3 regions of the Variovorax multivorans genome follow, and region 2 is predicted to be linked to each of the others. Evidence: predicted binding sites of a transcription regulator. Region 2 holds the regulator's gene; each other region holds the start of a gene.

Region 1 (10,257 bases), on a different contig from region 2:
TGTGCGTCGGCGCGTGGAGGAGGGCGCGGCGCGCGACGGTTCGTCCAGCGGCTTTCTCTTCACCGACGTGCTCGGCTGGGAGACGAGCAAGCGGCTGCTGCGCGCGCCGCTCACCGAGATCACGATCGGCGCACGCCAGGTCGACGAACTGGTCGCGTTGCTGCCACTGCGGCTGCCCTTCGGCCGCGGGTTTCATTTTGCGAGCCGCGAGCGCGCGCTGGTCTTCGAGCATGGTGATGCCGACCGCGTGGCCGAGGAAGACGGCAAGCTGACGCTGCACCTGAGCGACGCCGCCGTGCGCGAACTGGCCCGCACACTGAAGCCGGTTGCGGGCACGTACGAGGTGCCCGGTTTCGGCGCCGTGCGCTGGAAAGTCCAGAAGACGACGATCAGAGATCCGCAGGGGAATGTGGTGCGCACGGTCGGCTGATTGCCGGTCAACGCCGTGGCGCCGCTGTCGCCAATGCAACTGCGCGCGACCCCGTTCGTCACGCGCGTGACGGTGCTTGTCCTGTGCGGTTCGTAGAGTGGCATGAACCACTCCCTGCCCCACTCGCAAAGGACACGCCATGCTCGAAACCTTCAAGGCCGTCAACGAGGCCGCCACCTTCAATCGCTGGGCCGGCATCGAGGCCACCCAGGCCGGCAACGGCGAGGCCGAACTGCGCATGAACTGGCGCGCGGAGGACATGGGGCAGTTTGCCGGCTTCCTCCACGCGGGAATGATCTCCGCGCTGCTCGACACCGTGAGCGGCTACGCGGCCGGTACGCTGGCAGGCCGCGTGATGACGTCGCATTTTTCGGTGAACTTCATGTCGCCCGCGGTGGGCAGTGCCTTCGTGGCGCGCGGGCGCGTGGCGAAGGCCGGACGCAAGCAGGTGTTTGTCGCGTCCGAGCTCTATGCGCAGCCCGAAGGCAAGGGCGAAGACGCGCTCAAGCTCGTGGCGACGGGGAACGCAATCCTCGTTCCTGTGGACGAGCTTCAGCTGAAGCCGCGCGCCTGAGCTTCAGCCCGAACAGCGGCCGCAGCAGGTTGAAGCGGCGGATCAGCCCGTCCGTCAGCGCCCAGCAGCCGACAAGCGTCAGCAGCACCAGCAGCGCTGGTTCGATCACCGGTCCGAGCGCGAGCGGGGCCAGCGCGGTCACGCCGACGATGATCAGCGTCTGGTGCAGCACGTACCACGGGTACACCGATTCGTTGGCCCAGCGCAGCCAGGGCCACGGGCGGTTCAGGTAGCGGTGGCCATGGCCGAGGATGGTGGCGACGGCCAGCCACAGGTAGAGCATGCGCAGGGTGTCCATCAGCGGGCCGGAGGCCGGGCCTTTCGCTCCGGTGCGCAGCGCGATGAAAGTGACGATCACCGCGACCGCCAGCGCGAGCGACACGCGGCGCAGCCGCTCCAGTTCCTTCCACACGCCGGTGTCCACGCCCATCCAGTAGCCGTAGAGAAACATCGTGAAGTAGAGGCTGTGCAGGTGGAAGTCGCGCACCAGGTTATGCGTGGGCGGAAAGCGCGAGGCCAGCAGCATCGTGAAGACCAGCAACGGCACCACCGGCAGCAAGAGCAGCTTCCAGCCGCGCAGGCCGTTGAAGCCGCGGCGCAGCCATTGGCCGGCGGCGGAGTTCCACAGCGGCAGGGTCAGCGCGACCAGCGCCGTGTAGGTGAAGAGGTAGGGCAGGTACCAGAGATGGTTCCAGGTGATGCCGAACTCCGCGCCGTCGAAGGCCCGCTTCGGCCACGGCTCGGCCATCGACAAATAGCGCAGCAGGAAGGCGCCGAAGCCCGGCACCACCAGCCCGTTGGCCACGCCCTGCGCATAGGCCTGGTAGGGCACGATCACCGCTATGCCGAAGGCCAGCGGCAGCATCAGCCGCAGGCCCCGGCTGCGCAGCAGGCCCCAGGTGCCCTGGCCCCGGCTGAGGAAGCCGAGCGATACGCCGGAGATCAGGAAGACGAGATCCATGCGCCAGAGGTTCAGCATGCGCATCGGCCACTGCAGCCATTCGGCTGCATGCGGGCTCTTGAGGTGCCAGGGCCAGTCGGCCACGTAGTACATGCCCACGTGATAGAGGATGACGAACAGGAAGGCCAGCGCGCGCAGGGCGTCGATGTCGTGGCGGCGATGGTCGGGCGGGAGGGTTTGGGCGGTCATCGGAAGACTCCTCGAAGCTGGGAGCAGCGATGCTCGGCCTCGTGGCCTCGGTGTGGCGCACCCGGGGGATGGATGCCCCCCGTTTTGTGACGAGCGGTGGCCTGGAGGGACGAGACGGGACGAAAAGCGCCGTTCGAAGGCTCGTTTTCGCGAGAATCCCGGCCATGGGAGACCCCCGCAAGAACCTGTACGAGCGCTACGAGCCGGTCCGCCGCTATGTGGAGGTGGCGTTCTGGATCGTGTGGATGGCGCTGCAGGCCGTGTTCAGCACGATGGTGGCGATCATCGACATGCGCACTCGCGCCGTGCCGCGTGCCAACTGGGAAGTTGCGACCTGGGAGGGGTCCAGCCACCTCGTGCTGTTGTTGCTGATTCCGGCGCTGGTTGCCGTCGAGCGCCGGCTGTCGCCGCTGGTGCGTGGCCACGTGCTGCGCTTCGTGGCCTGGCATGCGGTGGCGAGCGTGGTCTTCAGCGTGATCCACGTGGTGGGCATGTTCGGGCTGCGGGCGCTGGTCTATGCCATGGCCGGCGAGCACTACGACTTCGGGGGCTGGGTGAGCCAGTGGGGCTACGAGTACCTGAAGGACGTGCGGGTGTACGTGAGCATCGTCTTCGGCATCTGGGCGTACCGGCTGTTCATGCTGCGGCTGCAGGGCGAGGCACGGGTGCTCGATGCGCCCGAAGCCCCGGCGGAGCCGGAGCCAGTCGAAGCCGAAACCCCGCAGCCCGCGCGCCCCGAGCGCTTTCTGGTGCGCAAGCTGCGCCGCGAATTTCTCATCGCCGCCACCGACATCGACTGGCTCCAGGCCGAGGGCAACTACGTCGGCCTGCACGTCAACGGCCACGACTACCTGCTGCGCGCCACGCTCACCGACTTTCTGACCCAGCTCGACCCCGCCCGCTTCGTGCGCGTGCACCGCAGCCACGCCGTGAACCTGGGCCGCATCAAGGAAATCGAGCCGCTGGACGGTGGCGACGCCCGGCTGCACATGCACGACGGCACCACCGTGCCCTGCAGCCGCCGCTACCGGGACGCGCTGCGCGCTGGCGCGGGCTGATCCGGTGCCGATCCGGTGCGCGAAGGGCTGAGAAAAGCCCGTTATTGGTTCATTTCGCACCATAGAAGAGCTTTAGGCACCATTTTTGCTTCATTGGCCCGCTGCTCCGGGTGATTCGGGTGCGGCGCACCAATTCAAACCAAAAATCAGCAAGAAGCTCCAATGGACGCACTCAAACAGGGCGCAGACGCGCTGTTCATCCTTCTCGGCGCCATCATGGTCCTGGCCATGCACGCCGGTTTTGCTTTTCTCGAACTGGGGACAGTGCGCAAGAAGAACCAGGTCAATGCGTTGGTGAAGATCCTGGTCGACTTCTCGGTCTCGACCATCGTGTATTTCCTGGTCGGCTACGGCGTGGCCTACGGCACGCATTTCTTCGTGAGCGCCACCGAACTGTCGGCAAGAAGCGGCTACGAGCTGGTGAAGTTCTTCTTCCTGCTCACCTTCGCGGCGGCCATTCCGGCCATCATCTCTGGCGGCATTGCCGAGCGCGCCAAGTTCTGGCCGCAGCTGATCGCCACGGCGGTGATCGTCGGCTTCGTCTACCCGCTGTACGAGGGCATTGCCTGGAACAAGCACTTCGGCATCCAGGGCTGGATCGCCTCGCTCACCGGCCATGAGTTTCATGACTTCGCGGGCTCGGTGGTGGTGCACGCGGTGGGCGGCTGGCTGGCGCTGCCGGCGGTGCTGCTGCTGGGCGCGCGGCGCAACCGCTACCGGGGCGACGGCTCGCTGAGTGCGCATCCGCCGTCGAACATTCCGTTCCTCGCGCTGGGCGCTTGGGTGCTGTGCGTGGGCTGGTTCGGCTTCAACGTGATGAGCGCGCAGAGCATCGACAAGATCTCGGGCCTGGTGGCCGTCAACTCGCTGATGGCGATGGTTGGCGGCACGCTGGTGGCGCTGGCCATGGGCAAGAACGACCCGGGCTTCGTCTACAACGGCCCGCTCGCGGGGCTCGTGGCCGTGTGCGCCGGCTCCGACCTGATGCACCCGCTGGGCGCGCTGGTGGTGGGCGGCGTGGCGGGCGCGATCTTCGTCAAGATGTTCACGCTCACGCAGAACAAATGGAAGATCGACGACGTGCTCGGCGTGTGGCCGCTGCACGGCCTGTGCGGCACCTGGGGCGGCATCGCGGCGGGCATCTTCGGCACGCAGGCGCTGGGCGGCATTGGCGGTGTGAACGTGTGGGCGCAGCTCATCGGCACCGTCATCGGCGTGGCATGGGCGGGGCTGGCGGGCGCGGCGGTGTACGGCGCGCTGAAGGCCTCGCTGGGGCTGCGGCTGTCGCAGGAGGAGGAATACGACGGCGCTGACCTGTCGATCCACCACATCTCGGCGACGCCGGAGCGCGAGGTCAACTGGTAGTCACCAGTGCGGCAGGGCGGGTCTGTGTTTGCTTCGCGCAGGGCCGCTCAGCACGAACGCGCGCCCTGTAGCAAACTTGCCGGACCGCTTCGTTCCATTTCCTGACGCCCATGACCCAATCTCCCCCCGCCCTCGAAGTCCTCCCCCGCGACCTCTCCGCCTACCGCAAGGGCAACACCGGCGTCGACTACGTGCACCGCTTCGAGTCCGGCAAGCCCGGCCCGCACGTGCTGATCAACGCGCTGACGCACGGCAACGAGATCTGCGGCATGACGGCGGCCACGCACTTGCTCGACAACGACGTGCGCCCGAAGATCGGCACGCTCACCGTGAGCTTTGCCAACGTGGCAGCGTACGAGTCGTTCAACGAGGCGCTGCCCTTCGACAGCCGCCAGCTCGTGCACAACCTCAACCGCATCTGGTCGCCCGAATGGCTCGATGGCACCGAAGACAGCCCCGAGCTGAGCCGTGCGCGCATCCTGCGTCCGGTGGTGGACGCGGCCGATCACATCCTCGACATCCATTCGACCAGCCAGCCCGTCGTGCCGTTCTGGGTGTACCCGGCGTTCGAGCGCAACGCCAAGGTCGCACTGGCCATCGGCCGCCCGTCGGTGCACCTTGTGATGCCCGACGGCCTGGGCTCGGGCACGCCGCTGATCCAGTACGGTAGCCACGGCGGCCCGGACGGCAAGGGCGTGGCGATGGTGGTCGAGTGCGGCCAGCACTTCTTGCGTTCCGCGTCGGAACTGGCCACTGCCGTCACCTACGACTTCCTCGCGTATTTCGGCCTCGTCGAGAAGGACCCGGCCACGCCGGCACCCGAGCCGCAGCGGCGTTTTCAGCTGCTGCAGACGTATGTCATCAAGTCGGCGGACTTTGCGTTCGTGCGTCCGCTGATCGGCTTCGAGACCTTTGCGAAGGGCGAGCTGATCGCGACGAACGGCGACGAGGAAATCCGCGCGCTGTGCGACGACTGCACGATCTTCATGCCGGCGCAGCGCGCGATCGTGGGGCGCGAGGCGGTTTACCTTACCAAGCCGATCTGAGACCAGTTGGTCAGCAGATCAGGAGGTGCCGCGGCTTTTCGGTAGTGCTGTAGTCGGCATGCCAGTAGTGCGGGTCGTTGCAGAGGCTGAACGTGGCCTCTGCTCCCGCATGGCGATCGCCGAAGTGGTTGCGCAGGGTGGCGTGCACCGAGCCCGGGTCGGGCCAGTCGATGCCGGCGTCGCTGACACGGTTGCCTGACGCGACTTCTGCCGCGACGATTTTCTGCAGTGCAGGGTGCAGGCGGTTGTTGAGCAGGGCAAGGATGTCGCGGCGCGAGGCAGGCGAGACCGAGGCGTCGAGGCAGGCTTCGGCGAAGAGAGGCTGTGGCGTGTGGCTGTTGGCCATGGCTGGGCTGATCCGGTCGCCTGTTTGCCTCAGGCTGCAATGAACAGCGCCGGGTCCACCATCGCCCGATTCAGCATCACAGACCAATGCAGGTGCGGCCCCGTCACCCGCCCGGTCGCGCCCACGGCAGCCAGCGGCTCGCCGGTCTTCAGCACATCGCCGACTTTCACATCGACCCGGCTCAGATGGCAGTACATCGTGAGCAGCCCGCCACCGTGGTCGAGCCACACGGTGCCGCCGTTGAAGAAATAGTCCCCCGTATCGATCACCTTCCCAGGTAGCGGCGCCAGCACTGGCGTGCCAGTGCCCGCCGCGATGTCCATCCCGCTGTGCGGATTGCGCGACTGGCCGTTGAACACGCGGCGCAGGCCGAACGAACTGGAGCGGCGGCCCGGCACGGGCACGCGCATCTGCAGTGACGCATCCGCCCGCATGTCCGTGAGCGTGGCCATCACGGTGGCCTGGTGGTCGCGTTCGCGCTCGTAGCGGGCCTGGTCCTCGGGCGACAGGTCGACCGTGCGCGGCGCCACCGTCAGGCGTTGTTCGCGGTACTGCTTCGGGGCCACCGTGTAGGCGATCTGGCGCTCGGGCTTGCCTTCGGCGCGCACGGCGACGCTGGCCTCGCCGGGTTCGGCTGCGAGCGGAATGCCGACCAGTGCGGTCCATTCGATGGCATCGCCCAGCACCAGCAGAGGCACATCGCCTGCGAAGGCCTGCGGCCGCTTCGCCGATGGGCCGAGTGACAGGCGGGCCACGCCGCCCGGAACCTGGGACGCGTGTGGCCACACACCGGATTGAGCCGGTTGTTTCTTCGTCTTGGCCGGGGTTGCGGCGTTGGCGTGCGTTGCGGGCAATGCAAGCAAGCCGATGACGCCGAGCAGGGTGCTGCGGCGGTTCAGGACGAGGGGAGCGAGATCGGGGATGTGCATGGAAGAGGCTTGAAGAATGAATGAAGGTTGTGCGGCTGTTCGTGCGTCGCCGCGTCAGTCGTTTATTCGCGCCAGGTGCCGGGCGCCAGTCCGTCGAGCGTATGAGGCCCGATGGCGGCGCGGATCAGGCGCAGCGTTGGCAGCCCCACGGCCGCCGTCATGCGCCGCACCTGGCGGTTGCGGCCTTCGCTGATCGCCAGCTCCAGCCACGCGGTGGGAATGCTCTTGCGCTCGCGAATGGGCGGCTGTCGCTCCCACACTTCGGGCGGCGGGTCGAGCAGCCGCGCCCTCGCCGGGCGTGTGAGGCCATCGTTGAGCTGCACGCCGCTACGCAAGGAGGCGAGCGCAGCGTCGGTCGGCACGCCTTCCACCTGCACCCAGTAGATCTTCTCCATCTTGAAACGCGGATCGGCGATGCGCGCCTGGAGCTTGCCGTCGTCGGTGAGCAGCAGCAGGCCTTCACTGTCGGCATCGAGCCGGCCGGCGACGTAGACATCGGGAATGTCGATGAAGTCTTTCAGGCCACGCCAGCGGCCTTCGGGCGTGAACTGGCTGAGCACGCCGTAGGGCTTGTTGAAGCGGATCAGGCGGGGAGAAGGGCTCGGAAAATTCATTGGCCGACAGGATAGCCCGGGTCTGTCCTGCAACATTCGATGGTCTTGGTGGCTCCAATCGGTTCATCACACAGGAGAGCCTGGAATGACGATGCGAAGCTTCATCCATCTTGCCTGCGCCGCGATTGCAGGCTTTCTGCTGGCGGCGTGCAACAGCCCAGGCATCCGCGTTGGCGGTGCGCCCGAGGCGAGCGTCAAGAACTGCGTGACCGCGGCCGCACGCGAGCTCAGGGTGCCGCCGGGCAGCATCGTCGCGGACAAGGGCACGACGCCGCGCGACGGCGTCTACACGATCAACCTGAAGGTCGGGCCGCAGGGCCGCTCCGCCGTGTGCACCACCGATGAGAACAGCGCGGTGATCGGCGTGGTCTACAAGCGGCCCGAATAAGCAGCGCAGAACGACCGGGTTACTTGCCCCAACTGTCCCGCATGCCGGCCGCGCGGTTGAACACCAGCTTGCCGTCCGTGCCGCCCTTCGAATCGCGCACGAAGTACCCGTGCCGCTCGAACTGGATCCCGACACCCGGTTCGGCCCTGGCCAGCGAAGGCTCGACGAAGGCCGAGCAGACTTCAAGGCTCTGCTTGTTCAGTTCGTCCAGCAGCTCGCCGCTGCCCGGGTTCGCCGCCGCAAACAGCCGCTCGTACAGCCGCACCTCGGCCTGTACCGCATCCGCTGCTGCCACCCAGGTGATGTTGCCCTTCACCTTGATCGCGTCCGCGCCGGGCGTGCCGCTCTTGGTGTCGGGCACCAGCGTGGCCTGCACTTCGACGAGCTTGCCGCTCGCATCCTTGGTGCCGCCAGTGCACTCGATGACGTGGCCGTACTTCAGCCGCACCTTGTTGCCAGGGAACAGGCGGAAGAAGCCCTTGGGCTGCACTTCTTCGTAGTCGGTGCGTTCGATCCACACCTCGCGGCCGAGCTTGAAGTCGCGCTTGCCCATCTCGGGGTGGTGCGGGTGCACGGGCGCCGAGCAGTCGTCGAGCACGTCGTCGCCGCCCATCAGTTCGCCCCAGTTGGTGATGACGAGCTTCACCGGGTCGAGCACGGCCATGGCGCGCGGGGCGACGGGGTCGAGGGTGTCGCGCAGCGCGGCTTCGAGGCTGGCGTAGTCGATCCAGCCGCCGGACTTGGTGGTGCCACTGCGTTCGCAGAACAGGCGCAGCGCCTCGGGCGTGTAGCCGCGGCGGCGCAGGCCGGCAATGGTGGGCATGCGGGGGTCGTCCCAGCCGTCGACGTATTTTTCTTCGACCAGCTGGCGCAGCTTGCGCTTGCTGGTGAGCACGTGGGTCACGTTGAGACGCGCGAATTCGTACTGGCGCGGATGCGGGCTGGCGACGAGGCCGCCTTCGGCGAGGCGGTCGAGCAGCCAGTCGTAGAAGGGGCGCTGGTCTTCGAATTCCAGGGTGCAGATGGAGTGGGTGATTTGCTCCAGCGCGTCTTCGATGGGGTGCGCGTAGGTGTACATCGGGTAGATGCACCACTTGTCGCCGGTGTTGTGGTGGGTGGCCCGGCGCACGCGGTACAGCGCGGGGTCGCGCATGTTGATGTTGGTGCTGGCCATGTCGATCTTGGCGCGCAGGATGGCGGCGCCGTCGGCCACCTGGCCGTCGCGCATGGCGCGGAAGCGCGCGAGGTTTTCTTCGGGCGTGCGGGTGCGGAAGGGGCTGTCGGTGCCGGGCGTGTTGAAGTCGCCTCGGTTCGCGCGCACCTCGTCGGCGGTTTGCTCGTCGACGTAGGCGAGGCCGGCGCCGATGAGGTATTCGGCCGCCTCGTACATGAAGTCGAAGTAGTCGCTCGCGAAGTATTCGTGCGGCTGCAGCGTGCCGGGGGCGCTGGGGCGGTCGGCCAGGTAGGTTTCGTAGCCGAGCCACTTCACCGCGTCGCGGATGGAGTCGACGTATTCCTGGTCTTCCTTCTCGGGGTTGGTGTCGTCGAAGCGCAGGTGGCTCACGCCGCCGTATTCCTTGGCCAGTTCGAAATTGAGCCAGATGCTCTTGGCGTGGCCGATGTGCAGGTAGCCGTTGGGCTCGGGCGGAAAGCGCATGCGCACCTTGGCCGGATCGATCATGCCCTGGGCGTGATGGGCGGCGTTGCCGGGCGAACCGCCCCACTTGCGGCCAGAATAGGCACCCTGTTCGAGGTCGTTCTCGATCACGTGGCGCAGGAAATTGCTCGGAGCAGCGGTCGTTTTGGCGCCGTTTTTGTCGGTCGGGGAGGTCATCGTTGCATTTTAGGGGTCACCCCCTATGAGTTACCTTTGGCAACGTTCTTCACATTGCCCGGTGCACCCCCTTTGCAATTGCCGCGTTCAATACACACATGGGCGGTTCACACCCGAACGCAGCCCACCGTAACAAGGAGTCCGAATCATGAGCCTCACACGTTCAACCTTCTTCAAATGGGCCGCCGCAGGCGTTGTGGCAGCCGGTGCATTGTTTGCCGCCACTTCGGCCAGCGCTCGCAGCGACGTCAGCTGGTCCATCGGAGTCGGTGTTCCCGGCGTGGCGGTGGGAGTGGGCGGTCCGGCCTACTACCCGGCCCCGGTCTACGCGCCGCCGGCACCTGTCTATTACGCACCGCCAGCGCCCGCCTACTACGCGCCGCCGCCGGTGTACTACCGTCCGGCCCCGGTCTACTACGCTCCGCCGGCGTATTACGGCCCGCGCTACTACGGTCGTGGCTACTACCGCGGCCATGGCCATTGGCGCTAAAACGCCACGGCATTCGTGACTGAATGAAAAAAG
Region 2 (10,257 bases):
CTCGCCACCCCCGCTTTCGGCCAATGGGTCGAGGCGATCGAGATCGCCGGGCCCGGCTTTCTCAACATCCGACTGAAGACGACGGCCAAGCAGCAGATCGTGCGCGAGGTGCTGTCGGCCGGGAATACTTTCGGGCAGCAACCCGCCACCGGCGAAAAGGTGCTGGTCGAGTTCGTCTCGGCCAACCCGACCGGCCCGCTGCACGTCGGCCACGGCCGTCAGGCGGCGCTGGGCGACGCCATCTGCAACCTGCGCGCCTCGCAGGGCGAAAGCGTCTGGCGCGAGTACTACTACAACGACGCCGGCGTGCAGATCCAGACGCTGGCCACCAGCACGCAACTGCGCGCCCGCGGTTTCAAGCCCGGCGACGCCGAATGGCCCAGCGGCGAAAAGGCACCGGCCTACAACGGCGACTACATCGCCGACATTGCCGAAGACTTCAAGGCGAAGAAGACCGTCAAGTCGGAAGACCGCGAAGTCACCGCCAGCGGCGACATCGAGGACATCGACGCGATCCGCGCGTTCGCCGTGGCCTACCTGCGCCGAGAGCAAGACCTGGATCTGCAGGCCTTCCGCGTCCACTTCGACCAGTACTACCTGGAGTCCAGCCTCTACACCAGCGGCCGCGTCGAAGCTGCCGTGCAGAAGCTCGTGGCTGCCGGCAAGACCTACGAACAGGACGGCGCACTGTGGCTGAAGTCGACCGACTACGGCGACGACAAGGACCGCGTGATGAAGAAGCAGGACGGCACGTACACGTACTTCGTGCCCGACGTCGCGTATCACATCGCCAAGTGGGAGCGGGGCTTCCACAAGGTCATCAACATCCAGGGCACCGACCACCACGGCACCATCGCGCGCGTGCGCGCCGGCCTGCAGGCGGCGGGTGAAGGCATTCCCGAGGGCTACCCCGACTACGTGCTGCACACCATGGTGCGCGTCATGAAGGGCGGCGAAGAGGTCAAGATCAGCAAGCGCGCCGGCAGCTACGTCACGCTGCGCGACCTGATCGAGTGGACCAGCACCGACGCCATCCGCTTTTTCCTGCTCAGCCGCAAGCCCGACACCGAATACACCTTCGACGTCGACCTCGCGGTGACGAAAAACAACGACAACCCGGTTTATTACGTGCAGTACGCGCATGCGCGCATCTGCTCGGTGCTGGCCGGCTGGGGCGGCGACGCTGCCACGCTGAAAGACGTCGACCTGTCGCCGCTCGAAAGCCCGGCCGCCCAGGCGCTGATGCTGCTGCTGGCCAAGTACCCGGCCATGCTGACGGCCGCGTCGAAGGACTTCGCCCCGCACGACGTCACGTTCTACCTGCGCGAGCTGGCCGCCAGCTACCACAGCTACTACGACGCCGAGCGCATCCTGGTCGACGACGAAAAGGTCAAGCTGGCCCGCCTGGCGCTGGTCGCCGCGACCGCGCAGGTGCTGCACAATGGCCTCGCGATTCTCGGCGTCAGTGCGCCGAGCAAGATGTGAACCTCCCCTCACCATGAAGAAGACAACCAGACAACGCGGCAACATCGTCATCGGCCTGATCATCGGGCTGGTGCTCGGCCTGGGCGTCGCGCTGGGCATCGCGGTCTACGTGACCAAGGTGCCGATCCCGTTCGTGACCAAGACGCAGCGCGGCGGCGCCGAGCAGGACGAGGCCGAGGCCCGCAAGAACCGCGACTGGGACCCGAACGCGCCGTTGGCCGGCAAGGCAGGCGCCGCCAAGCCGGCGCCCGCACCCACCGGCCCGGTCAACCCCGTCACCGGCGAGCCGGCCACCACGGCCGTGGCCCCTGCCACCGCCCCACCCACGACTGCACCGCCGGTCCCCGTGGTTGTGGCGCCCAAGCCGCCGCGCCCTGCGCCGGTACCGGCCGAAGCCAACGCACTGCCGCCGTCGAACGATCCGCTGGGCGACCTGGCCCGGGCGCGCTCGGGCGGTGGCTCCAGCTCCGGCAGCACGACCACAGCGTCGGCCGCACCCAGCAGCAACAGCAATGCCGGCAGCAGCAGTTCGGGCCCCGATCCGTTCATGTACTTCGTGCAGGCCGGCGCCTTCCGCACCACCGACGATGCCGAGGCGCAGCGCGCCAAGCTGTCGCTGATGGGCGTCGAGGCCAAGGTCACCGAGCGCGAGCAGGCGGGCCGCACCGTCTACCGCGTGCGCGCCGGCCCCTTCAACAAGAAGGACGACGCCGACCGCCTCAAGGAGCGGCTCGACGGCGGCGGCATGGATTCGGCGCTGGTTCGCGTGCAGCGCTGACCCGGCAGCCGACGCAAATAGCCCCTAAGCTTCGCCGCGCGGCGTTTGCCGCCACCATCCACTGCCTCGGGCGCGCTGGACACGGGGGAACTCCCCGCCGCGCGCCGGCTCAGTCTGCCGTAACAACTGGAGAGCTCTTTCAATGAAACGTCGTGACTTTTCGCTGGCCGCCACTTCGCTCGGGCTGCTGTCCCTGGCCGCCAACCCGGCCCACGCCCAGGCGCGCGCGCCCAAGGCCGGCACCGAGTACCTGGTGCTCGACAAGCGCGTGCCGGTCGACGCGCCCGCCGGCAAGATCGAGGTGGTCGAGTTTTTCTCGTACAACTGCCCGCATTGCAACGACTTCGAGCCGGCGCTGGAAGCCTGGATCAAGACCGTGCCCAAGGAAGTCGCCTTCCGCCGCATCCCTGTGCCTTTCGTGGGCAACGACGTCGAAGCCAAGCAGCGCCTGTACTACGCGCTCGAGGCCATGGGCAAGGTCGACGAATATCAGCCGAAGGTGTTCAACGCGATCCACGCGCAGCGCCAGAACGTGAACGGCGACGCCAACATCATTGCCTGGGCCGCCGCGAACGGCCTGGACGGCGCCAAGTTCAAGGAAGTCTTCACCTCGTTCGGCGTGGCCAGCAAGGCCAAGCGCGCCTCGCAAATGACCGACGCCTACAAGGTGGCTGGCGTGCCGGCAATGGCCGTGGCCGGCCGCTGGTATGTGGACGGCGAAACCGCCGGCAACATGACCAAAGTGCTTCAGGTCGTGAACTACTTGATCGGCGAAGCAAAGAAGGGCTGACCCCCCCAAGATCGCGGACCGGCGGAGCCGGTTCCGCGGTGTTCCTGAGAGGAATCCAGGAAGAAAGTCAAGCCCGCATCGGCGGGCTTTTTCATCTGTGCGTGCGGGGCTGACGCAATCAGCCGCATACAATGCCGAGCAAGTTTCGTGCCTCTATGACATTGCACTCTCACCCCACCACTCCCTTCTTCCGTCGCATCGGCCGCCTGGCTGTCGGCGCGCTGTTGCTGGCCGGCCTTGCCTCGGGCGCACTGGCCGAAACCGCCGACCGCACCAAGCCGATGAACATCGAGTCGGACTCGATGCGTTACGACGACCTGAAGCAGACCAGCGTGTTCACCGGTAACGTGCTCGTTACGAAGGGCACGATCATCATCCGTGGCGCACGCATGGATGTACGCCAGGACCCCGAGGGCTACCAGTACGGCGTGGTCACGGCGGCTCCGGGCAAGCGGGCCTACTACAAGCAGAAGCGCAACGCGCCCGACGAGTGGATCGAGGGCGAATCGGAAGTCATCGAGTACGACAGCCGTGCCGACAACGTCAAGTTCATCCGCAACGCCACCATGCGCCGCCTGCTCGGCGCCACGCCGAACGACGAAAGCCAGGGCGCGCTGATCGTCTACGACCAGAGCAACGACACCTACACGGTCAACGGTTCCACCGTGCCGCCGAACACCGCCGTCAACGCGTCCACCCCGGGCGGGCGCGTCAAGACCATCCTGACCCCCAAGGCCGCCACCGCACCGGCGGCCGGTGCCTCGGCCCCGGCCGGTGCGAAGGCGGCGCCGCCGGCGCCCACGCCCGCACCCGGCAAGGGCCTGCGCCCGAGCACCACGCTCAGTGACCAGGGAGAAACCCGCAAGTGATCGAAACCGCTGGAACGCAGGACGCCAACGGCGCACCGGGCAGCCGCCTGATCGCGCGCGGCCTGAAGAAGAGCTATGGCAGCCGCACGGTCGTGAAAGACGTCTCGCTCGACGTGCAGAAGGGCGAAGTCGTCGGGCTGCTCGGGCCGAACGGCGCGGGCAAGACCACCTCGTTCTACATGATCGTGGGGCTGGTGCGCGCCGACGCGGGCGACATCAGCATCGACGGCGAGCCCATCGCCCACATGCCCATTCACCGCCGCGCCCGCATGGGCCTGAGCTACCTGCCGCAGGAAGCCTCGATCTTCCGCAAGCTCACGGTCGAGGAAAACGTGCGCGCCGTGCTCGAGCTCCAGAGCGAGCCCGACGAGAACGGCAAGATGGCGCCGCTGTCGAAGCAGCACATGGACGAGCGCCTGGCCGAACTGCTGGCCGACCTGCGCGTCGACCACCTGCGCGATTCGCCCGCGCTCGCGCTGTCGGGCGGCGAGCGCCGCCGCGTCGAAATTGCGCGTGCGCTGGCCACGCAGCCGCGCTTCATCCTGCTGGACGAGCCCTTCGCCGGCATCGACCCGATCGCCGTGATCGAAATCCAGCGGATCATCAGTTTCCTGAAGGAGCGCGGCATCGGCGTGCTCATCACCGACCACAACGTGCGTGAAACGCTGGGCATCTGCGATCACGCTTTCATCATCAGCGACGGGCATGTGCTGGCACAAGGCACACCCTCGGAGATCGTCGACAACGCCGAGGTACGCAGGGTGTACTTGGGCGAACACTTCCGCATGTAAGGGCGGGGGCGGTTCCCATGAAGCAAGGGCTATCCCTTCGCGTTTCGCAGCATCTGGCGTTGACGCCACAGCTGCAGCAGTCGATCAGGCTGCTTCAACTCTCCACGCTCGAACTGAGCCAGGAGGTGGAGCAGATGCTCGACGAGAACCCGTTCCTCGAGCGCACGGCTGAAGAAGCGGCGCGCGAGGAATTCGGGCTCGACACGGCCGATGCCCCGGTGCCGCGCGACGACGGCGGCGATAGCGGCGACGGCGAGAGCGACTTCGCTTCCCCCGCCGCCAGCGCGTCCACTGCTTCCACCGAAACAAGCACCACCACCACGGCCGACACCGACGGCCCCGCCGCCGAAATCACCGAGCGCGAGCCCGACTGGGAAGGCGACGGCACCGTCGACATGGCGCCCGACGACAGCGAATGGGGCAGCGACGCGCCCGCGCGCCAGAACAACCTGGGTGATGACGAACGCGCCGACGCCACCGAACTCGCGCGCAGCCAGGAATCGCTGCAGTCCTTCCTGCACCGCCAGGCGCTGAGCCTGCGGCTGAACGAAAACGACAGCGCCGCGCTGCGCTTTCTCATCGAATCGCTCAACGACGACGGCTACCTCGAAGACTCGCTGCCCGCACTGGCCTCGGGCCTGGCCGGCGACGACAACGACCAGTTCGACGACCTCGTGCATCACTTTCAGGTGGCGCTCGGCCTGCTGCAGAGCCTGGAGCCGGCCGGCGTCGGCGCGCGCGACCTCGGCGAATGCCTGGGCATCCAGCTGCGCGCCCTGGCCCGCGAGGACGAGACCGACGAAGAAGAGCTGGTCCGCAAGATCGCCATTGCCATCTGCAAGCAGCCAATGGAGCTGCTCGCGCGCCGCGACTTCAAGCGCCTGGCCACGCTCACCCGCAGCAACGAGGAACTGGTGCGCTCGGCGCTGCAGATCATTGCGCGGCTCGAGCCCAAGCCGGGCCGGCGCTTCGTCGACGTCGAGCGCAACATCGTCATTCCCGACGTCATAGTCACCAAGACGGGCCGCGGCACCAACGTGAAGTTCCGCGTTATGCTGAACCCCGAGGTGATGCCGCGCCTGCGCGTGCACGACATCTACGCCGGCGCACTCAAGTCGCACAAGGGCGAAGGCAGCCAGGCGCTGTCGCAGCGGCTGCAGGAAGCGCGCTGGTTCATCAAGAACATCCAGCAGCGCTTCGACACCATCCTGCGCGTGAGCAACGCGATCGTCGAGCGGCAGAAGAGCTACTTCGTGCACGGCGAGCTTGCGATGCGTCCGCTGGTGCTGCGCGAGATCGCCGACGAGCTGGGCCTGCACGAATCGACCATCTCGCGCGTGACCACCGCCAAGTACATGGCCACGCCCTTCGGCACGGTCGAGCTCAAGTACTTCTTCGGCTCGGCGCTGGGCACCGAGACCGGCGGCAATGCATCGAGCACCGCGGTGCGCGCGCTGATCAAGCAGTTCGTCAGCTCGGAGAGCATCAAGAAGCCGCTGTCGGACAGCCAGATCTCCGAGATGCTGAAAGAGCAGGGCATCGAGTGCGCGCGTCGCACCGTGGCCAAGTACCGCGAGGCGCTGCGCATTGCGCCCGCCAACCTTCGCAAGGCCCTGTAGAAAGACGCCGATGACCCGTCGCCTGCTGTCGCTGTCGCGTTGTGGGCATTGGGTTTTCGTCATGGCGGCGGTCTTGCTGTTCGCAGGCTGCGCCACATTGCCCGACGAGGCACCGCGCCCGCCCACCAAGGCCATGACCGTGTCGGCCGACACCGCTCTCGGAAAGATCGCGCTGGCCTCGCAGCCCGACCCCGACCTGAGCGGCTTTCGCCTGATGCCCGGCGGCGACTTCGCCTTCGATACCCGCATCCAGCTGGCCCGCCGCGCGCAGCGCACGCTCGACGTGCAGTACTACCAGATCGAGAACGACGAGACCGGCCGCTACCTGATGCGCACCCTGCGCGATGCCGCACTGCGCGGCGTGCGCGTGCGGCTGTTGATGGACGACCTCTACACCTCCGGCGAGGACGAGCTGCTGCTCGGCCTCGCCGCCACGCCCAACGTGGAGCTGCGGCTGTTCAACCCGTTCCCGGCCGGGCGCGGCAGCCTGCTGAAGCGCTTCAGCGCCTCGCTCTTCGACTTCAGCCGCGTCAACCGCCGCATGCACAACAAGCTGTTCATTGCCGACGGCGCGATGGCGGTGGCGGGCGGGCGAAACATCGGCAACCAGTACTTCAGGCGCACCGCGGGCGAGAACTTCCTCGACCTCGACACCTTCGTCACCGGCGCGCTGATCCCGCGGCTGGGCAGCCTGTTCGACCAGTACTGGAACAGCATCTACGTGCGGCCGGTCCAGTCGGTGGTGGCCAGCGACCTGTCGCGCGAGGAACTGCAGAAGCGCTTCGACGTCGCCACCGGCCCCGACACCACGCCACCGCCGCCGCCGCCCGCGCCCAACGACCTGCTCGGCTACAGCCCGATGGCGGAAGACCTGAACGCCGGCAAGCTCGGCCTGATCTGGGCCACCGCAGAGGCCTACGCCGATTCGCCCGAGCGCGTGATCGGCAAGACCGCCTCCTACGGCGGCGTGCCGTTGCTGGACGTCGACAGCGTGCGCTACAACGTGGTCGAGCAGATGCGCCGCGCGCGCTCCGAGGTGACCATCGTCTCGCCCTACCTCATTCCGGGCGCCTCGGGGTTGGAGGTGATGCGCGAGATCCGGGGCCGCAACGTGAAGATCAGCGTGGTCACCAATTCGCTGGCCGCCACCGACGAGCCGCTGGTGCACACCGCCTACCGCCGCTACCGGCCCGACATGCTCAAGCTCGGCGCCGACCTCTACGAGCTGAGTTCCACCCGCACCCGGCGCAGCGTGCGACTCGGCCTGTTCGGCACTTCGGTAGGCAGGCTGCACGCCAAGTCGGCGGTGATCGACCGGCGCATTCTTTTCGTCGGCTCGATGAATTTCGACCCGCGCTCGGAGACGTACAACACCGAGATAGGCCTCTTCATTCGCAGCCCCGAGATGGCGCAGCAGGCGCTGAAGCTCATCGACGTGCTCAAGCAGCAGGGTGCGTACCGGCTGCGCTTTGCCGAGGGCAGCAACGAGTCGCGCATCGAATGGGTCAGCGACGATGCCGGCAAGCTCACCGTGCTGACCGAGGAGCCCGACTCCGGCTTCTGGGACCGGACCATGCTCGAGATTCTGGCGCCGCTGACGCCGGAGAGCCTGTTGTAGCGTAGGCCCTTCAGGTGCCGCGTACGGCCGACCACACGAGCCGCAGTCCCAGCAAGCCCATCACGCCGCCGGCTGCGCGGTCGATCCAGACCTTGTAGCGCAGGTAGGCCGAACGCGGCGCCGCCGAGGACAGTGCGAGAGCGACGATGGCGTACCACCCCGTCTCGATGCAGAAGATGACTGCCGGCACCGCCAGTGCCAGCACCAGCGGCACCTCGCGCGGCAGGAAGGCCGCGAAGATGCTGGCGTAGACCACGGCAGTCTTCGGGTTGCTGACCTGCGTGGCCAGGCCCAGCAGGAAGGTGTGGCCGCTGCGGCCCTGCTGGCGCGGCGAGGCGCCCGTTTCCTGCGTCACCGCCAGCGGCTGGCGCGCGCCGCTCCATATCCGGATGCTCAGGTAGACGAGGTAGGCGCCGCCCAGGCCCTTGATGGCCACGTACAGCGTCGGCACGGCCAGGAACGCCGCCTGCAGCCCGGCCAGCGCGGCGATCGCGAAGACCAGCCCGCCAGCGCCCATGCCCAACGCGGCAGCCAGTCCGTCGGCGCGAGAGCTCACGGCGGTGCGGGCCACCATCACGAAACTTGGGCCGGGGCTCATCGCGCCCACAGTCATGGCGCCGGCGATGCCGAGCAGGGAAAGGGTGGTGTCCATCATGGCCTTGCCTCCCGTGTCACTGCACGTTGACCGCTTCGACCTGCACCAGCAGCTTCACCTTGTTCTCGAAGCCGAAGTTCAGCCCCCAGGTGATGCCCCAGTCGCTGCGCTCCACCGTGGTCTCGAAGTCGCCGCCGCACACCTGGCGGTTGATCAGCGGGCTCAGGTAGCAGTTGAAGCGCACGGCCTTCAGCGTCACCGGTTTGGTCTGGCCCATCAGCGTGAGCGTGCCGGGCACGTCGACCACCTTGTCGCCGCTGAAGTCGATGCGCTCGGCCACGAAGCGGCCGGTCGGAAACTCCGCCACGTTGAAGAAGTCCTTGCTCTGCACGTGGCGGTTGAGCAGGTCGACGCCGGTGTTGATGGAGCTGATGTCCATCGTGATGTCGACCTTGCCGCTGGCGCCGGTGCCGTCGATCTGCACCGAGCCGTCCTTGGTGCTGAAGCGCCCGCGGTTGGTGGTGGTGCCGTAATGGCCCATTTCGTACATCACGAAGGTGTGCGTCGGGTCGACGACGTAGTTGGCGTTTTTCACCGGTCCGCCCGTGGGCTTTGCGGCCACGGCTGGCGCGAACCCCGATGGCTGTTGTTCCTGTGCGCTGGCACCGGTGAACGCGGCGGACGCCGACAGGGCCATGGCGAGAAGAAGCTTTTTCATGGCGGTGGTGGTGTGGATCATGAAAGAGAAAAACGGATGGAAGAAGGCGGATCGGCCAGGCGGTTCACAGCGGCCCGAGGCCCGCGAGCGTGAACTTGAAGCGCACCTGCACCTCGTTGCCGACCATCGATGTGTCGGTCCATTCGCCGTCGCCCACCTTGTAGTCGAGCCGCTGGATCGTAAAGCTTCCGGTGGCCACCGCGTAGTTGCCGCCGGCCGCTGCGATGCTGACGGGCACCGTCACGTACTTGGCCGTGCCCTTGATGGTGAGCTTGCCCGCCATCTCGAACTTGCCGTCGCCCAGCGCCTTGATGGCGCTCGACTGGAAGCTCGCCTGCGGGAAATGCGCGGCGTCGAACCACGACTGCTTGGGCAGCTCGGCATCGCTCATCGGAACGCCGAAGCCGGCGCTGGCCGTGTCGATCTGCAGCGCGACGCTGCCGCCCTCGGGTTTCTTCGGATCGAAGGCGACGTGTGCGTCGAACTTCTTGAACGTGCCTTCCACCGGCACGCCCATCTGCTTGGTGACGAAGACGATCTGGCTCTTGTCGGCGACGAGCTTCGCGGCCGCAGGCTCGGCGCCGGCCGGCAACGCGATGGCGAAGGCCAGCGCCGCGAGCGGCGGCAAGAGGCGGAAAAACAGGCGCTTCATCATCGAGCAGATTCCTTGCGTGGCCCCGGCCACATGCGTTTCAGAAGACCGTCGCGGTCGATCCAGTGGTGCTTGAGCACGGCAGCCACGTGCAGCAGCGTGACGCCCGCCAGCACGAAGGCGCAGTTGCGGTGCAGCGGCTGCAGCACCGCCTCGGCGAAGTCGTGGTCGACCGGCACGAAGTCGGGCAGCGGCAGCACGCCGAACCACGCGACCGGCATGCCCATGGCCGAGCTGTAGGCCCAGCCGGACAGCGGCACCGCGAAGAACAGCAGGTACATCAGCGTGTGGCTGATGCGGTAGCCGGCCAGCTGCAGCCGCGTCATGCCGGGCGGGAGCGCC
Region 3 (10,257 bases), on a different contig from region 2:
AAGACAAGAAACCGCCAGATGAAGAAGACCGCCAACGCCAACCTGTTTGCCGCCCTGCGCGCGGCTTTCCCTGCCGACCTCGACAGCATTGCCGTCGAAACCGACAACGGCCTTTTCTATTCCTGGCGCGACGTCGAGCGCGCCAGCGCCATGATCGCCAACCTGCTCGATGCGCTGAAGCTGGAGAAGGGCGCGCGCATCGCGGTGCAGGTCGAGAAATCTGTCGAGGCCATGCTGCTGTACCTCGCCACGTTGCGCGCGGGCTATGTGTTTCTGCCGCTCAACACCGCCTACCAGAGCGCCGAGATCGAATACTTCATCGGCAACGCCGAGCCGGCCGTGGTGGTGTGCACCAGCCGCAATGCGCCGTGGGTCGGGCCGATTGCCAACGCGGCGGGCACGCAGCACGTCTTCACGCTGGACGACGACCGCACCGGCACGCTGCTCGAAATCGCCGCGCAATGCAGCGACAAGCACACCGTAGCCCAGCGCAAGGCCGACGACATGGCCGCGATCCTCTACACCAGCGGCACCACCGGCCGCAGCAAGGGCGCGATGCTCACGCACGGCAACCTGCTGTCGAACGCCCAGGTGCTGAAGGACTACTGGGGCTGGACCGAAGGCGACGTGCTGATCCACGCGCTGCCCATCTTCCACGTGCACGGCCTGTTCGTCGCACTGCACGGCGCGTTGCTCAACGGCAGCAAGATGCTGTGGTTCTCGAAGTTCGACCCGAAGCGCGTTGTGCAGAAGCTGCCCGAAGCCACGGTGTTCATGGGCGTGCCCACCCTGTACGTGCGGCTGCTGGCCGAGCCGGGCCTCACGCGCGAGGCGGTGCGCAACATGCGCCTGTTCGTCGCGGGCTCGGCGCCGCTGCTGATCGAAACCTTCGACGAATGGCGCGAGCGCACCGGCCACACGATTCTCGAACGCTACGGCATGAGCGAAACGGTCATGCTCACGTCGAACCCCTACACCGCCGCACAGGGCGAACGCCGCGGCGGCACCGTCGGCTTTGCGCTGCCGGGCGTGCAACTTCGCGTGCGCGACGACGGCGGCCGCGACTGCACCACCGACGAGATCGGCAACATCGAAGTCAGCGGCCCCAACGTGTTCGCGGGCTACTGGCGCATGCCCGAGAAGACGAAGGAAGAGTTCACCTCCGACGGCTTCTTCAAGACGGGCGACGTGGGCAAGATCGACGGCCTGGGCTACATCGTCATCGTCGGGCGCAGCAAGGACCTGATCATCAGCGGCGGCTACAACGTGTACCCGGCCGAGATCGAGGGCTACATCAACGAGATGGCCGGCGTGGCCGAGAGCGCGGTGGTCGGCGTGCCACACCCCGACTTTGGCGAGGTGGGCGTGGCCATCGTCATCGCGAAGGCGGGCGCCTCGCTGGATGCCGAGGCCATCGTGGCCGACCTGAAGGCCAGGCTCGCGAACTTCAAGATTCCGAAGCGCTGCTTCGTCGTGCCGGAACTGCCGCGCAACACGATGGGCAAGGTGCAGAAGGCGCTGCTGCGCGCGGAGCACAAGGCGCTGTTCGCGGGCTGATCGAATCGGCTCATGCAACGGGCGCGAGCCCGTTCATCAGCCCACTGCGTGCATGGCAGTTGATGTACTCGTAGCTCTGCTCGTCGGCCTTCAGCACCGACACCTCGTGGTACACGCGCAGCTGCAGCTGGAAGTTCAGCGCCTGCACGTACCGCATGAAGCTGCCGAAGATCGCGACGTGCGTGGGGTGCGACTCGGCCCAGCGCTCCATGTCGGCCAGCGAGCGCCAGTAGCTCAGGCCGAACGACTTCTGCAGCGTTGCGCCTTGCGCATCGAGGTGATGCATGTAGCGGTTGCTGTAGCAGCCGATGCCCAGGCCCTGGTCGCGCAGGAAGTCCATGCCCTCGCGCAGCACCGGCTCCATGTCTTGCAGGTAGAGCGTGCGTTCCTGCCCGGTGGTGTCGGTCCATTCCTGGCCGGAGCGGATCATCGCGATGTTCTCGTGGCCCGCGATGCGCACGCGCTGGCGCGGAGCCGGCGTGCCGGCAATCACTGCACGCGTGCCCGAAGGTGCCATCGCATCGGTCTGTGACAGCGGGATGCGGTCGCGCATCGAACCCCAATAGCCGTGCTCCTGCAGTTCGCCGCTGACCTCGCCCATGACCACGCCGACGCCCTCGAAGCGGTCTGGCGTGTTGAACATGGTCTCGAAGTGCTCGACGCGCGGTGACGCGATCTCGCGGAAGTAGCCAAGGCCTTCGTTGAGTCGCTCGTCGGAGCGCCACCAGGCATCGATGGCGGGCGTGGCGCACCAGCGTGTGTAGGCCGCGGCGTCGCTCCAGTAGGCGATGGCGATCATGTTGTCGAAGCCGTCTGCATCGACGTAGTGCGTCAGGTCGTGGTGGCCCGGGCCGTCGGGCAGGGCGAAGTCGCGGGCGATCTTCATCAGCGCGGCGCAGGCGCGGCCCTGCATTTCAGGGCCGCGCGATTGCACGCCGAAGTAGCCCATCACGGCCTGCTTCACCGACGTGGGCGCACGGGCCGACCACACGGGGTAGGGCGGCGTGTAGTCGTCTTCCACGCGGCGATGCCGCGTGCGAGGGCACTTCAGGTGCTCGGCAATGGCTGATTCCATGGCGTGCCTCCGTGGGTTCAGGCCGCAACTGGCTCGGGCACGCTGGTTTCAGGCTCGGGCGTGTGCTGCACCACCACGGGTTCGCGGCGCGTCTTGTTGAGCAGCAACTGGGTGACGTCGGGCCGCGAGTAGTGGCCGCTTGGGTCGGCAGCCGCCTTGGCGAGCGAGATCATGCCGAGGTCGATGTCGGCGATGACCAGGCCTTCTTCGTCTTCGGCGAGCGGCGTGCCCAGCGGAGAGCCGTCCGGTGCGTAGATGCGTGCGTAGCCGCCGCCGACGCCGAGCATCTGCTGCTTGCCGGCGTCGGTGCATATCAGCTCGCTCATCGCCTTCGACACGGTGGCGCAAGGCGCGATCACGAAGCACCCGCCCTCGGCGGCGTATACCTGGCTCGCCGCGTTGTTGACCTCGTGGCCCAGCGCGTAGGCCGCACCGCGGTAGAGCGAGAAGCTCGGCCATGCCCCGCAGTGGATCTGCTCGTTCTGCGAATACATCGCGTACTTGCTGAGCGGCTGCAGGTGCTCCCAACAGCACAGCGAGCCGATGTTGCCGATGGGCGTTTCGACCACGTGCAGATCGGCGCCATCGCCTTCGCCGAACACCGTGCGCTCCACGTGCGTGGGCTTCAGCTTGCGCCGCGTCTGCACGGTGTTGCCCTGATCATCGATGAGCGCCTGCGCAATGTAGAGGCTGCCCGCCGCCTTCTCGCTGTAGCCGAGCGACACCCAGATCTTGAGCTTGCGCGCCGCCTCCCTGATGCGGTCGAACTCGGCCGAGCCGACGACCAGCGAGTTGTCGTGGTAGCGCTGCACGAACTGCATGCCCCAGGCCGGCGAATCGAGCCAGATCCACCACGGGTAGCCGGGCACCCAGGTCTCGGGAAAGGCAATGAGCTGCACGCCCTGTTTCGCGGCCTGCGCCATCAGGTCGATGGTCTTGTCGATGGTGCCGTCGAGGTCGAGGAACACGGGGGCGGCCTGCACGGCGGCAACGCGCAGCTTGGGGTGGACGGTGGTGGGCATGGTGAGTTCTCCAGATGCAATGAAAGTAACGAAGCGTCTGCCGCACGCACGACGCACCGGGTTTGCGCTGTGGCATGCGGGTTGCTTGAAGCGTAAATTCGCGCCGCCGGAACGCCTTGACCCGGATTGGCGGCGTTCTTGTTCCAGCGTTGCATGCCTTTGCTGTTGAGGCTTTCCGAGGAACCCAGATGAACCAGTTGCTCAGCACCGACGCCGTCCCGCGGGACCAGCGGCTTGCCTACTGGACCGACATGATCTGCAACGTCTACGTGCAGCTAGGCTGCGATCCGGTGCGCGAAGGCGATAGCTGCGATTTCGAAGGCAGCATCCGCCAGCACACGCTGCCGGGCCTCGACGTGTCGGTCGTCACCTCGGGCCCGCAGAAGGTGATGCGCACGCCGGGGCACATCTCGCACTCCAGCGACGACTACTTTCTCGTGAGCATCCAGGCGCGTGGCCGTGGCGTGGTACGGCAGGACGGCCGCGACGCCGTGCTGTCGGCCGGCGACTTCGCGCTGTACGACAGCACGCGGCCTTATCAGCTGCTGTTCGACGAATCCTTCGAGCAGATCGTGCTCAAGCTGCCTGGCGAACGCCTGCGCAGCGAGTTGCGCGACACCGAGGCGCTGACGGCCACCACGGTGTCGGGGCGCGCGGGCGCGGGGCACCTGCTGCTGGGCATGATCCACACGCTGCGCGAAGACATCGACACGCTGCAGCCCGCATCGGCACTTGCAGTGGCCAACGGTGTGCAGAACATCCTGGTGGCGGGGCTGCAGACGCTGCCTGCGGCGAGTGCGCCGTCGCTCAGCAATCTCACGGCGTATCACCTTGCGCGCGTGAAGCGGCTCATCGACGAGCAGCTGGCCGATCCTTCGCTGTCGGTGGGCACGCTGGCCACCGGGCTGGGCGTGTCGGTGAGTCACATCCACCGCGTGTTCAGGAGCGAGCCGCTGACACCGTCGCAGTACATCTGGGAGCGCAGGCTGGAGGCGTGCAGCCGAGACCTGCTGGAGCCGCGCCTCGCGGGCCGGCCGGTGGCCGAGATTGCCTATGGCCGCGGCTTCAACGACGCGGCGCATTTCAGCCGCGCGTTCCGCGAGCGCTTCGGCTGCTCGCCGCGCGAATGGCGGCAGCAGCGCATGCAGTAAGAAGGGCTACTGGACCAGCATCACCGTCGTGTTGGTTTCGGCGACCACCTTGGTGGCGACCGAGCCCATCAGCGCGCGGCCGAAGATGCCGTGGCCATGGGTGCCGAGCACGATCAGCCCCACTTGCGCCGCCGCGGCCGACTTGAGGATTTCCTCGGCCACATGGCCGTGGCGCGAGTCGATCGTGTAGTTGCTCACGCCGCTCTCGGCGAACAGCGCCTTCACCGGGTCGAGCACCTTGGCGTTTTCCTCGGCGTAGTAGTCCGTCACCAATTCTTTGCTCAGGTGGCGTGCGACGTGGCCCGAGATGCCGGTGCACACGTGCACCACCACCAGTTGGTGCCCGTCCACGAACATGGCGCGATTGGCAAGCAGGTAGTCGAGCGCCTTGCGGGTGTAGGCGCTGCCGTCGACGGCGATGAGGATTTTCATGAAACCCTTATACGGCGCGGCTCCGCGCACCGCAACGGGGCGTACCTCAGGCCCGAAGGGCTTTGCCCGGCCGGATCAGCCGTGCAGGCCCTTCCAGAGCATGTAGGCCGCGAGCAGATACAGGATGCTCGCGAACACGCGCTTGAGCTTCTTCACCGGCAGGCTGTGCGCCGCCTTCGCACCCAGCGGTGCGGTGAACACGCTGCACAGCGCAATCACCGCCAGCGCGGGCAGCCAGATGTAGCCGAAGGAGCCGGCCGGCAGGCCTTGCACCGACTGGCCGCTGACCGCATAGCCGAGCACGTTCGCCACAGCAATCGGAAAGCCCAGCGCCGCGCTGGTGGCCACCGCGTTGTGAATGGACACGTTGCACCACGTCATGAACGGCACGCTGATGAAGCCGCCGCCCGCGCCCACCAGGCCCGAGATGAAGCCGATCGCGCCGCCCGCCGCGAGCTGGCCGCCCGTGCCCGGCATCTGCCGTGTGGGCGCGGGCTTCTTGTCGAGGAACATCTGCGTGGCCGAGAAGCCCACGAACAGCGCGAAGAAGATGGCCAGCGCCGTGCCCTTGAGCAGCGAGAACACGCCCAGGCTGCCAGCAAGGCTGCCGATGACGATGCCGGGCGCGAGCCGCCGCACGATGTCCCAGCGCACCGCGCCGCGCCGGTGGTGCGCACGCACGCTGGACACCGAAGTGAAGATGATCGTCGCCATCGAAGTGGCGATGGCCATCTTCACCGCGAGGTCGGCCGGCACGCCGCGGTGGCCCATGATGATCGTGATGAACGGCACCATCAGCATGCCGCCGCCGATGCCCAGCAGGCCCGCGAGAAAACCGGTGCCGAGGCCGAGAGCGGCGAGTTCGGCGATCAGGAGGGGGTCGAGCAGGGCAGCGATATTCACGGGAAAGTCACGCAAGGGAAGTGAGGGGCTGGAAAAAGCAACGGCCCCGAGCAGTGGATGCAGGGGGCCGTGGCAGGAAAAGGTGTCTGCAGGTGATGTGCCGGACCCGCATCCTGAACCAGGGTTCAGGTGGGCGAGGGCAGCAGGACTTCGGGTTCATCTGACGCGAGATGATCACGCCCGTCGAGCGATGTACCAAGCCCGGCTCCGGAGAGCATTGGAACAAGGAAATATTAAGCCCGACACAGTCTGCAGACGGATTGGATTTTACGCCTCGTCCGTCTTCGTGCGAGCCTTATTCAGAGTAAATGTCCATCGCCAGCCAGGGCCTGATCGAGTTTCTGGATGAGCTGCGTGGCCTTCGCGTCGGTTTCGACACTGTCTGCAGCCGAAGTGGCAACTGGTGCAGCGGGCGCTGCGGCAACAGCGGCCTGCTGCGCGGCGAGGTCGAATGCCAGGTTCAGCGAAGCCAGCACTGCAATGCGGTCGCGGGCCTTGACTTTTCCGGCATCGCGGATCTTGCACATGGCTGCGTCCACGCGTTCGACGGCTTCGCGCAGCTGCGCCTCGCCGCCATCGGGACAGCCGAGCAGATAGCTCTGGCCCATGATCTGTACTTCAATCTGCTTCATGCGGGGGAATCTTCGGAGGGTGGTTCAGCCGGCAACCGTTCGAGCAGGGCATCGAGGCGCGTGCGTGCCGCAACGAGCCGCGACTTCAGGGCGTCGCGTTCGCGCGTGAGCGCATCGACCTGCTCCTGCAGCAGCGCATTGGTGCGTTGCACCTCTTCGTGACGCACAAGCAGTCGTTCAACACGCTCGGCGATCTGATCGATAGGGCTGGAGGCGGGCATGGTTGGCGATTGTAGTTTCCCAAGGAAGCGGCCCCCAGGCGGGGCCTGGGCGTGGCATGGATTCTGCTGCCTTCCAGTTGCCTTTCAAACTCCAATAGCCAGTCAATGACCACGAAGAACAACACTTTATTCAGTCGGCGCGACCTGCTTACGCTCATTGGCAAGACCGCAGGGGGCGGCGCGATGTACCAGGCGATGACCTCGCTGGGCTTTGCCGCCGAATCCAACTACAGCGGACCACCGAAGCTCGATGGCGCAAGGAAGGGTGCGTCGGTGCTGGTTCTTGGTGCAGGCCTGGCCGGCATGGCCGCCGCGCTCGAACTGCGCAACGCGGGCTACTCGGTCAAGGTCCTCGAGTTCAGCAATCGTGCGGGCGGCCGGTGCTGGACGCTGCGCGGCGGCGACACCTTCACCGAGCTGGGTGGCGCCGTGCAGCAATGCGGCTTCGCCAAGGGTGAGTACTTCAATCCGGGACCATGGCGCATTCCCTATCACCACCATGCGGTGCTGGGCTACTGCAAGCGACTGGGCGTGGCGCTGGAGCCCTTCGTCCAGGTCAACTACAACGCACTGGTGCATTCGAGCAAGGCCTACGGCGGCAAGCCGCAGCGCTACCGCCACGTGCAGGCCGACTACCAGGGCTACGTCGCCGAACTGCTCGGCAAGGCCACGACGCAAGGCAACCTCGACGCGGCACTGACGAAGGAAGACAAGGAGAAACTGCTCGAAGGCCTGCGCCGCTGGGGTGCGCTCGACACGCAGTTCCGCTATCTCGAAGGCACCATCAGCAGCGATCGCCGCGGCTATGAGGTCGATGCGGGCGGCGGCCTCATGCCGTTGGCCAAGCCGTCGAAGCCGCTCGACATGAGCGAGCTGCTGCAATCAAACCTTTGGCGTTACATCGCCAGCGGGCAAGACTACGAATTCCAGAGCGCGATCTTCCAGCCCGTGGGCGGCATGGACATGATCGCCAAGGCATTCCAGAAAGAAGTCGGCAGCCTGATCCGCTACGGCGCCAAGGTCACGAAGATCGAGCAGAACGACCGCGGCGTGACGGTCACCTACACCGATGCATCGAAGGGCGGCGCAGTCACGCAGGCCAAGGCCGACTGGTGCCTGTGCACCATTCCGCTGTCTGTGCTGAGCCAGATCGACATCCAGGTGGGCTCGGCAATGCAGGAGGCCATCAACGCCGTGCCTTACGGCGCATCGGTGAAGGTGGGCCTGCAGTTCAAGCGCCGCTTCTGGGAAGAAGACGAGCACATCTACGGCGGCATCAGCTACACCGACCTGCCGATCTCGCGCATCTCGTACCCCTCGACGCGCTACGGCGCAAAGGGCAAGTCGGTGGTGCTGGGCGCCTACGTGTTCGACGGCCCGAACTCCTACGAATTCACCGCCATGGCGCCCGAGGAGCGCGTGCGCCGCGCGGTCGAGTTCGGCACGCAGCTGCATCCGCAGTACGCGAGCGAATTCGACAACGGCATATCGGTGGGCTGGCACCGGGTGCCCGGCACGCACGGCTGCTATGGCATATGGACCGACGAGACGCGCCAGAAGCACTACAAGAACCTGTGCCAGGTCGATGGTCGCATCGCGCTGGCCGGCGAGCACGCTTCCTACATTCCGGCCTGGCAGGAGGGCGCACTGCTCTCGTCGCTCGACGCCATACAGCGGCTGCATGCCCGCGCCGTCGCGTGAAAGCCGAGTGAAGGACACACCCACCATGAACAACAACATCACGACCTTCAAGCGCGCGCTGCTCGGCCTTTCGCTGGGTGCGCTGGCCTCGGTGGCCGGCCAGGCCGCTTTCGCGCAGTCTCCGGAGCCCGTCTTTTCCGTCGGCCCCCGATTCCAGGAGAGCTCGGGCGAGGCGATCTACCGCGCGACCTGCCAGGGCTGCCACATGGCGCAAGGGCAAGGGGCGAAGGGCGCAGGCGCCTATCCGCCGCTCGCCTCGAACCCGCGGCTCGCGAGCGCGGAATACCCGCTTTACGTGGTGATCAACGGCCAGAAGGGCATGCCTGCCTTTGGCAAGATGCTGAGCGACGAGCAGATCGCTTCCGTGGTCGGCTACGCGCGCACCCATTTCGGCAACCAGTACCCTGACGCCATTGCGGCGGAGAGCGTCAAGAAGCTGCGGCCTTGATCGGCCTTCTTCTTTTGATGCCTGGCAGACCTTTCATTCATCCATCCCAGCAGAGAGACAACACGCATGACCATGACCTCCATCACGAAGAAGCTGGCGCTCGTCGCCGCACTGCTCGCAGCCGGCACCGGCGCCGCCCATGCGGCCGATGAAATCATTCGCCACCGCATTCCGAACTCCACCTTCCCGATCTCGGCGGCGGTGGAAGTGCCGTCTTCGTTCACCAACGTCTACCTCTCGGGCCAGGTGCCGCCGCTGCAGGACGCGACCGCGCCCAAGAACAGCGCGGCGGCCTATGGCGGCGACACCAAGGGCCAGACCGTCGGTGTGCTCAAGGCCATCGAGAAGAGCCTCACAGGCCTGGGCCTGACGATGGGCGACGTGGTGAAGATGCAGGTGTTTCTCGTCGGCGATCCGGCCAAGGACAACAAGATGGACTTCGCCGGCTTCATGGAGGGCTACACCCAGTTCTTCGGCACCACCGCGCAGCCCCGGCTACCGGTGCGCTCAGCGATGCAGGTGGCGGCGCTCGCCAACCCGGCCTACCTGGTCGAGATCGAGGTGATGGCGGTGCGTCCCGCCAAGTAAAAAGCAGTGCTGCGCTACTCGCTCAGCCGCACGTAGGTGGCGAGCAGCGCGCTCTTGGCGACAACGCCCAGCAGCGCGGGGTTGTCGGCGCTCTCGATCACCGGCAGCCGCTCGCCCAGGTGGTCGAGAAAGCGCTGCAGCGCCTCGCCCAGACCGGTGTCGGCGGTGATCGGCTGGATGGTCTGCGAGAGCAGGGCGCCCGCGGTCGTTTCTGCTGGCGCCGTGCCGAGTGCCGAAAGCGGCACCACGCCGAGGTAGCGGTTGCCCGCGTCCACCACGTACAGGTACTTCACCGGGTGCTGCAGGAAGAGCCTGCTCATCGCTTCGCGGTCCGCCTCCGGGCCAACCACCGTTTCGGCAGGCTGAACCAGGTCGCGCATGTGCAGCCCGCGCAGGCGCATCTGCGTGTCCCGCTGCTCGTTGCGGTGCAGGGTGATCTCGTACATCGAGCCGGCATTGGCCGAGCGCGCGACGAAATAAGCGATGACGCTCGCCGCCATCAGCGGCAGCATGACCTGGTAGCTCAG

What was found. Region 2 encodes sigma-54, which starts transcription at its own class of promoters, with help from an activator protein. Its sites were predicted from a motif close to TGGCANGNAANCTGCTTT; they were not measured.
Region 1: the regulator sigma-54 is predicted to act here: its motif matches at 3,287-3,304, upstream of ACSFCA_RS19850 (ammonium transporter).
Region 3: the regulator sigma-54 is predicted to act here: its motif matches at 7,046-7,063, upstream of ACSFCA_RS01635 (flavin monoamine oxidase family protein).

Annotation. Positions count from the first base shown of each region.
Region 1 covers NZ_JBPJZL010000007.1:173,696-183,952, forward strand. The annotation lists gene ACSFCA_RS19830 (suppressor of fused domain protein) at 1-430, shown strand, start outside; gene ACSFCA_RS19835 (PaaI family thioesterase) at 570-1,004, shown strand; gene ACSFCA_RS19840 (acyltransferase family protein) at 934-2,154, opposite strand; gene ACSFCA_RS19845 (LytTR family DNA-binding domain-containing protein) at 2,319-3,212, shown strand; gene ACSFCA_RS19850 (ammonium transporter) at 3,375-4,577, shown strand; gene ACSFCA_RS19855 (M14 family metallopeptidase) at 4,688-5,623, shown strand; gene ACSFCA_RS19860 (hypothetical protein) at 5,634-5,969, opposite strand; gene ACSFCA_RS19865 (M23 family metallopeptidase) at 5,999-6,898, opposite strand; gene ACSFCA_RS19870 (pseudouridine synthase) at 6,961-7,512, opposite strand; gene ACSFCA_RS19875 (hypothetical protein) at 7,598-7,900, shown strand; gene ACSFCA_RS19880 (glutamine--tRNA ligase/YqeY domain fusion protein) at 7,920-9,734, opposite strand; gene ACSFCA_RS19885 (hypothetical protein) at 9,883-10,224, shown strand.
Region 2 covers NZ_JBPJZL010000015.1:34,485-44,741, reverse strand. The annotation lists gene argS (arginine--tRNA ligase) at 1-1,485, shown strand, start outside; gene ACSFCA_RS29990 (SPOR domain-containing protein) at 1,499-2,263, shown strand; gene ACSFCA_RS29985 (thiol:disulfide interchange protein DsbA/DsbL) at 2,406-3,053, shown strand; gene lptA (lipopolysaccharide transport periplasmic protein LptA) at 3,209-3,922, shown strand; gene lptB (LPS export ABC transporter ATP-binding protein) at 3,919-4,713, shown strand; gene rpoN (RNA polymerase factor sigma-54) at 4,731-6,332, shown strand; gene ACSFCA_RS29965 (phospholipase D family protein) at 6,343-7,950, shown strand; gene ACSFCA_RS29960 (LysE family translocator) at 7,961-8,605, opposite strand; gene ACSFCA_RS29955 (YceI family protein) at 8,622-9,263, opposite strand; gene ACSFCA_RS29950 (YceI family protein) at 9,328-9,915, opposite strand; gene ACSFCA_RS29945 (cytochrome b) at 9,915-10,257, opposite strand, start outside.
Region 3 covers NZ_JBPJZL010000001.1:343,736-353,992, reverse strand. The annotation lists gene ACSFCA_RS01680 (enoyl-CoA hydratase/isomerase family protein) at 1-1, shown strand, start outside; gene ACSFCA_RS01675 (malonate--CoA ligase) at 19-1,557, shown strand; gene ACSFCA_RS01670 (phenylacetaldoxime dehydratase family protein) at 1,568-2,632, opposite strand; gene ACSFCA_RS01665 (carbon-nitrogen hydrolase family protein) at 2,650-3,654, opposite strand; gene ACSFCA_RS01660 (AraC-like ligand-binding domain-containing protein) at 3,843-4,805, shown strand; gene ACSFCA_RS01655 (universal stress protein) at 4,812-5,237, opposite strand; gene ACSFCA_RS01650 (sulfite exporter TauE/SafE family protein) at 5,313-6,134, opposite strand; gene ACSFCA_RS01645 (cell division protein ZapA) at 6,440-6,772, opposite strand; gene ACSFCA_RS01640 (hypothetical protein) at 6,769-6,993, opposite strand; gene ACSFCA_RS01635 (flavin monoamine oxidase family protein) at 7,099-8,694, shown strand; gene ACSFCA_RS01630 (c-type cytochrome) at 8,720-9,142, shown strand; gene ACSFCA_RS01625 (RidA family protein) at 9,209-9,730, shown strand; gene ACSFCA_RS01620 (ClcB-like voltage-gated chloride channel protein) at 9,745-10,257, opposite strand, start outside.